Regions from separate parts of the Streptomyces sp. NPDC002232 genome, predicted to be linked through region 1. Evidence: riboswitches for the same ligand, from Rfam matches in the RefSeq annotation. Region 1 holds a riboswitch; the other holds the start of a gene.
The links. Region 1 has a riboswitch for cobalamin ahead of ACFYXU_RS14765 (energy-coupling factor ABC transporter permease). Riboswitches for the same ligand answer to the same signal wherever they lie in the genome.
Positions count from the first base shown of each region.

Region 2: another riboswitch for cobalamin. It lies ahead of cobN (cobaltochelatase subunit CobN); the one in region 1 lies ahead of ACFYXU_RS14765 (energy-coupling factor ABC transporter permease).

Region 1 covers NZ_JBIARV010000003.1:492,645-496,227, forward strand. Annotated here, with positions in the region: gene cbiQ (cobalt ECF transporter T component CbiQ) at 1-683, opposite strand, end outside; gene ACFYXU_RS14760 (energy-coupling factor ABC transporter substrate-binding protein) at 690-1,262, opposite strand; gene ACFYXU_RS14765 (energy-coupling factor ABC transporter permease) at 1,259-1,957, opposite strand; cobalamin riboswitch at 1,985-2,219, opposite strand; gene ACFYXU_RS14770 (PTS-dependent dihydroxyacetone kinase phosphotransferase subunit DhaM) at 2,270-2,692, opposite strand; gene dhaL (dihydroxyacetone kinase subunit DhaL) at 2,689-3,309, opposite strand; gene dhaK (dihydroxyacetone kinase subunit DhaK) at 3,335-3,583, opposite strand, start outside.
Region 2 covers NZ_JBIARV010000006.1:325,559-329,141, reverse strand. Annotated here, with positions in the region: gene ACFYXU_RS29750 (precorrin-2 C(20)-methyltransferase) at 1-34, opposite strand, end outside; gene ACFYXU_RS29745 (precorrin-8X methylmutase) at 31-666, opposite strand; gene ACFYXU_RS29740 (cobalamin biosynthesis protein CobG) at 681-1,931, opposite strand; cobalamin riboswitch at 2,011-2,139, shown strand; gene cobN (cobaltochelatase subunit CobN) at 2,177-3,583, shown strand, end outside.

The sequences.
Region 1 (3,583 bases):
GTGAGGAACCGCCGGGAGACCGCACAGGCGGGCACCAGCACCCGCAGCGTCCCGTCGTAACCGCGTCCGGCCAGCCCCGACTGCATGCGCTGCGCCCGGTCGAAGGCCCGGACGAAGGTCGTCGCGCCGAGACCGGCGAGCGAACGCCAGGTCGCGGCCCGGGTGGTGTGGCCGAGCCGGGCCGCCTGCGCCTGCCGGATCTTCGTCAGCGCGTCGAGCAGCAGGAAGATGATCCGGTACATCACGAGCGCCACGTCCACCACCGGCGCCGGGACGCCCGCCCGGACCAGCCGGGGCAGCACGTCCGACACCGGAGTCGTGAAGGCGAAGAGCAGCACCCCGAGCGAGGCCGACGCGGTCCGCAGGAGCAACTCGGCGGCGTGCGCGGGACCGTCGGGGGCGAGGGCCACCGGCCCCCGCGCCCCGCCCACCGCGAAGAGCAGCGGGACCGCGCCCGTGACGCAGAAGCCGAGCGGGATGCGGAACGCCCGCCACAGCTGCCGACCCGGCACTCCGGCCGGGCCCAGCAGCACCGCGAGCGTGGCCGCCGCCACGAGCACCGCGCCGGGCCACGGCGGCAGGGTCACCGCGCACAGGGTCAGGCCGAAGCCGAGGAGAGCCTTCTCCGCGGGATGGCGGCGGCGCCAGCGGCTGCTGTGCGCCGCCGCGTCGATCGGCAGCATCGGCGGCTACGCGCCCGTGCCGTCGAAGGGGCGCGAGCCGTCGTCGGCCGCCGGGACCCCGGCGTCGGCGGAACCGCCGCCCGCCGCCCCGGGACCTCCGAGGCCGTCGGCCCCGCCCTCCTTCGCCGCGCTCTCGGTACGCACCGCTCCGGCGGTCTCCGCGCGCACGGCCTCGGCGCTCTCCGTACGTACCCTCCCGGTGGTCTCCGTCCGCACGCCCTCGACGCCCTCGGTCCCCGCGCCCTCCGTCCGCACCGCTCCGGCGGTCTCGGCCGCCGCGCGGGCCGCGCCCTGGCGGCGGCCGCGCCGGAGCCCGAAGTAGTAGGCCAGGACGCCGGCGCCCAGCGCCGCCTGGAGGGCGAAGAGCGCCGACTCGATCTCCCCGGACGGCGGCTCGTACAGCGGGCTGAACCACGGCTCGTAGTCCGGACGGAGCTCCGTGATCGCGGTCTCCGCCTCCGCGTCCGCCCCCGCGAACGGCTCCTTCTTGTGGTCGCCCATGCCCAGGGCGACCGGCAGGACCGCCAGCGCGGCGACGAGGAGCAGCAGCAGCGTGTTGATCTTCGCGTTCCGGCTCATCGCGCGGCCACCTCCTCCTGGCGCTCCGCCTTCGACCGGCCCAGGACGCCGAGCCGGAGCAGCTCGCCCTTGCTGGACTGGGTGAGCAGCCGCATCACGAGCACCGTCAGCAGGCCCTCGCTCACCGCGAGCGGGATCTGGGTCACGGCGAAGATGCCGCCGAACTTGGCCAGCGCGCCGGGCACACCGCTGGCGGGGTCGGGGAACGCCAGGGCCAGCTGCACGCTGGTGACGCAGTACGTGGACAGGTCGGCGACGAACGCGCCGAAGAAGACGGCCACCATCAGCGGCGCACCGGAGCGCCGCAGCAGCAGATACGTCCCGTACCCGGCCCAGGGCCCGACGATCGCCATCGAGAAGGCGTTCGCCCCGAGGGTGGTCAGCCCGCCGTGCGCCAGCAGCAGCGCCTGGAACAGCAGGGTGATCGTCCCGAGGACCGCCATGATCGGGGGCCGGAAGAGGATGGCGCCCAGACCCGTACCCGTCGGATGGGAGCAACTTCCCGTGACGGACGGGAGCTTGAGCGCCGACAGGACGAACGTGAAGGCGCCGGAGGCGCCCAGTAGCAGCGTGGACTCGGGGTTGGACCGTACTTCGCGGGTCAGCGCGCGCACCCCGTGGGCGACGAACGGCGCGGCCGCGACGCTCCAGGCGGCGGCGTGCACAGGGGGCAGATACCCCTCGGCTATATGCATGGTCGGGAGACCTCTCCAGCACCTCGTGGATGGACAACGCACCCCGGCCGGTCTCCTGGCTGACGGTCATACGGCCCGACTCCGCCTTCCCACACCGCCGCGGTCTCCCGCGCCGGTCCAGTGGCCTCCCCGAGGTGTTCCCCCCGGGGATGGAGCCGGACCTCCCGATCACAGTGGCGAGGGCCGCACCGGTACTGCACCGGTTTCCCGTACACCAAGGCCCTGCGACATTAGTGGGTTGACCTGCTGGATCACAACACGGCCGCCACCCGGCGCGGCCCGCCGATCACTCCCCGCACACGGCGTGGGAGCTCACTCCTTGCGGTAGGAGTACGCCTCCGAGGCCGCCGCGGCCACCGCGTCGAGGTCCCCGCCGGCGCTCGCCGTGACGAGCGCGGCGACCGCTCCCTCGACGAACGGCGCGTCCACCAGGCGGGCGCCCTCCGGCAGTTCGTCGCCCTCGGCGAGCAGTGCCTTCACGGTGAGGACCGCGCTGCCCAGGTCGACCAGGAGCGCCACCCCGGCCCCCCGGTCCACGGCCTCCGCGGCGGCGCGGATCAGCTCGGAACTCGTCCCGAGACCGCCGTCCGGGAGCCCGCCCGCCGGCAGCAGAGGCGCCGTTTCGCCGCCGCCCGCCAGACCGCGCGCCAGCTCGGCCACCGCCGTCGCGACCGCCGCGCTGTGCGAGACGAGCACGATGCCGACCGGGGCGGCGGACCCGGGCGCGGCGCTCATCGGGCGCCCTCGGCGCGTGCGGTGTCGGCGAGCGCCGCGAACAGCAGGGCCGAGGAGGTCGCCCCCGGATCCTGGTGCCCGACCGACCGCTCCCCGAGATAACTGGCCCGGCCCTTGCGGGCCCGGAGGGGTACGGTCGCCAGGGCCCCGTCCTCCGCGGCGGTCCGGGCCGCCTCGTACGAGCTGCGGAGCCCCTCGACGGCCGGGACGAGCGCGTCCAGCATCGTCTTGTCCCCGGCCTGGGCGCCGCCCAGCTGGGCCACGGCGGCCGCGCCGGCGCCGAGGGCCTCCGCCAGCCGCACCCGGGTGACCCGCGCGTCCTCGCCCAGGGTCTTCCCGGCGCGCCGCAGCAGCGTCCCGTACAGCGGCCCCGAGGCGCCGCCCACCGTGGAGATCAGCTGCCGCCCGGCGGCGGTCAGCACCGCGCCCGGGGTCTCCGGCGGCTCCTTGGCCAGGATCTCCGTCACGGCGGCGAAGCCCCGCTTGAGGTTGGCCCCGTGGTCGGCGTCGCCGATGGCCGAGTCCAGCTCGGTGAGCCGGTCCGCCTCCCGGTCGACGTCCTCGGCCACCGCGGCCAGCCAGCGCACCAGGAATCCGGCGTCGATCGTCTCCGTCATGTCGCTCCCCATGCCCGATCCCGTCTCACCGGCCCCAGCGCAGCGCAGGTGTCTGCACCGGAGCGTCCCACAGCCGCAGCAGTTCCTCGTCGATCTCGCACAGGGTCACCGAGCATCCGGCCATGTCGAGCGAGGTCACGTAGTTCCCGACCAGGGTCCGGGCGACCGGCACCCGCCGCTCGGCGAGCACCCGCTGCACCTCGGCGTTGAAGCCGTACAGCTCCAGGAGGGGAGTGGCGCCCATGCCGTTCACCAGGGCGATGACCGGCCCGGA
Region 2 (3,583 bases), on a different contig from region 1:
CGACGCCGTACAGCTTGCCGGTCACGGGGCTCATGCCTGGATCTCCGCTTCGTGGGCGAGGGCGTTGATCGCGGCGGCCGTGATCGCGCTGCCGCCGCGCCGGCCCCGGACGACCAGGTAGTCGAGGCCGAGGGTGTTCTCGGCCAGGGCGTCCTTGGACTCGGCGGCGCCGATGAAGCCGACGGGTATGCCGAGGACGGCGGCGGGCCTCCCGGCGCCCTTCGCGATCATCTCCAGGAGGTGGAAGAGGGCGGTCGGCGCGTTGCCGATGGCGACGACGGAGCCTTCGAGGCGGTCCCGCCACAGCTCCAGGGCGGCGGCGGAGCGGGTGGTGCCGAGCTCGGCGGCGAGGGCGGGCACGGCCGGGTCGGAGAGCGCGCAGAGCACCTCGTTGTCGGCGGGCAGCCGCTTGCGGGTGACGCCGCTGGCGACCATCTGGGCGTCGCAGAGGATCGGCGCGCCGGCGCGCAGGGCCGCGCGGGCGTTCGCGACGACCTGGGGGGAGTACGCGATGTCCTGCACGAGGTCGGTCATGCCGCAGGCGTGGATCATCCGGACCGCCACCATGGCGACGTCGGCGGGCAGGTCCGCGAGGTCCGCCTCGGCGCGGATCGTGGCAAAGGACCGGCGGTAGATCTCCGTCCCGTCCTTCTCGTAGTCGAACATCCTGGTGCTCTCGCTCATCTCGTCGTGCGGGCCTTGGTCACTGCGTCGGGCAGGGCGGTACGGGGGGTGGGGACGCCGTCCACCCGGTAGCTGTCGTCGCCGGTGGCGAGGACGTCGGTCCAGGCGCCGTGCGGGTGTCCGCAGCGGCGCTCGCACCCGGAGAAGTGCACGGGCAGGACGGGACGGGCGGGGTGTCCCGGCGGGCCGGGGCGGCGCGCGGCGGGTCCCGGGGCGGCGTCGGCGCGGACGTCGGCGAGGGACTTCGCGCAGCCGGGCCGCCCGGTGCAGGCGGTGACCCCGGCCCAGGGGGAGTCGGGGCGGGTGATCAGCCCGGCCGCGTCGAGCAGGGGCAGCAGGCCGGGGTCCGTCCCGGCCACGACGACCCCGCGCCAGGGCGTGAGGCGCACCTCGTCGGCGGGGAGCAGCGCCCGCAGCCGGGCGGCGGTGAGCCGGCCGAGCGGGGCGAGCACGGAGAGGGCGGCGGGTCCGAGGACGCCGGGCGCGGGGGGAGGGCCGTGCGGGAGCGCCGGCGCGGGGACGGGCTCCCCGGCCACCCCGCACTCCGCCAGGTCCACCCCGTACCCCCGGGGCAGCTCGCGGACCCGCCAGGCGCCGGTGCCGGCCTCGGCGGCCGCGGCCAGGAAGCCGCCCGCCGCGGCCAGGGCGGCCGAGGGCGCGTCGGAGGCCGCGAGCCGGACGGCCCGCCCGCCGACGTGCAGCTCCGCCGCCCCGCCGCCCACTGCGACCAAGGTCACATCCCCGCCGAGTCCGGCGACGTCTCCCCGGCCGTCGTCGAGGACGAAGAGGAACCGGCCGGAGAGCGCAGACGCCCACGGCGCGGACAGCAGGTGGCTGTCGAGCTCACGGGCCCACAACTGCACGTCGGACGCGCCGAGTCCGTCGAGGCCCGAGGCGGGCGAGGCGACGATGTTGCGGACGCGCTCGTGGGTGGGGGAGGGCAGCAGGCCGGCCTCGGCGAGGAGCGCCGCCAGCTCGGCCCCGCAGTCGTCGGCGAGGCCGCGCAGCTCCGCGTTGCCGCGCGAGGTGATGCTGAGCCGCCCGTCGCCGAGGGTCTCGGCCGCGTCCGCCAGGACCTCGACCTGATGAGCCGTCAGGCGACCTGCGGGCAGCCGCAGTCGGGCCAGGCGTCCGTCGTCGGCGGAGTGCAGGCGCAGCGCCCCGGGGCAGGCGTCGCCACGGTCCCGTACGCGCGGTTCGCCCGGTTCGGGCACCGGGGGTGGGGTGGGCGGCATGGCGGCGAGCATACCCACGGGGAACCGGCCGGCCACCGGGTGTGATCCGGTCGACCCCGCCGCTCCCTGGGGCCCGCCGACGCCACGATCTAGGATGCAGATCGGCATGGGGTCCCAGGACCCCGGGGAGGAAGCCCGGTGAGATTCCGGCGCGGTCCCGCCACTGTGAGCCCGCACCCGCGGGTGAGTCAGGAACTCCCGCCGTCCATCTGACCACCCGGGGCGCGGACAACCCCGAGGAAGGCCTGAGCCTCGCCATGCTCCTGCTGCTGTCGCACTCCGACACCGACCTGCTCAGCGCCCGCGCGGCCGGAGGGCCGGTGGAGTACCGCTTCGCCAACCCCTCCCGCCTCCCCCTGGCCGACCTGCCCGCCCTGCTCGACGGCGTCGACCTCGTCCTCGTCCGGCTCCTCGGCGGCGTCCGCTCCTGGCAGGAGGGCCTGGACACGATCCTGGCCGCCGGGAAGCCGGTCGTCGTACTGAGCGGCGAACAGGCCCCCGACGCCCAGCTCATGGAGGCCTCCACCGTCCCCGTCGGCGTCGCCACCGAGGCGCACGCCTACCTGGCGCACGGCGGCCCGGCCAACCTGGAGCAGCTGGCCCGCTTCCTCTCCGACACCGTCCTGCTCACCGGCCACGGCTTCGAGGCCCCGGCGGCCGCCCCCACCTGGGGCCCGCTGGACCGGACCGCGAAGGACGGCGACGGTCCGACGATCGCCGTGCTCTACTACCGCGCCCACCACATGAGCGGGAACACCGCCTTCGTCGACGCCCTCTGCGGCGCGATCGAGGACGCCGGCGCGCGCGCCCTCCCGCTGTACGTGGCGTCCCTCCGGGCCCCCGAGACGGAGCTCGTCGACACGCTGCGCACCGCCGACGCGATCGTCACGACCGTCCTCGCGGCCGGCGGCACCAAGCCCGCCGAGGCCCAGGCCGGAGGCGACGAGGAGGCCTGGGACGCGGGCGCGCTCGCCGCGCTCGACGTGCCGATCCTCCAGGCGCTGTGCCTGACCGGCTCGCGGTCGGCGTGGGAGGAGAACGACGAGGGCCTGTCCCCGCTGGACGCCGCCAGCCAGGTCGCGGTGCCCGAGTTCGACGGCCGCCTCATCACCGTCCCGTTCTCCTTCAAGGAGATCGACGCCGACGGTCTGCCCGCGTACGTCGCCGACGCCGAGCGGGCGGCCCGCGTCGCCGGGATCGCCGTCCGGCACGCCCGGCTCCGCCACATCCCGAACGCCGAGAAGCGGCTGGCGCTCGTCCTCTCCGCGTACCCGACGAAGCACTCCCGCATCGGCAACGCGGTCGGTCTCGACACCCCCGCCTCCGCCGTGTCCCTGCTCCGCCGCCTGATCGCGGAGGGCTACGACTTCGGCCCCGAGGCCGACCTGCCCGGCGTGGTCTCCGGCGACGGCGACGAGCTGATCTACGCCCTCATCGAGGCCGGCGGCCACGACCAGGACTGGCTGACCGAGGAGCAGCTCGCGAAGAACCCGGTCCGCATCCCGGCCGCCGACTACAAGCGCTGGTACGCGACGCTGCCCGCCGAGCTCCGCGAGCAGGTCGAGGAGCACTGGGGCCCGGCGCCCGGCGAGATGTTCCTCGACCGGTCCCGCAATCCGGAGGGCGACCTCGTCCTCGCCGCCCTGCGCCGCGGGAACCTGCTG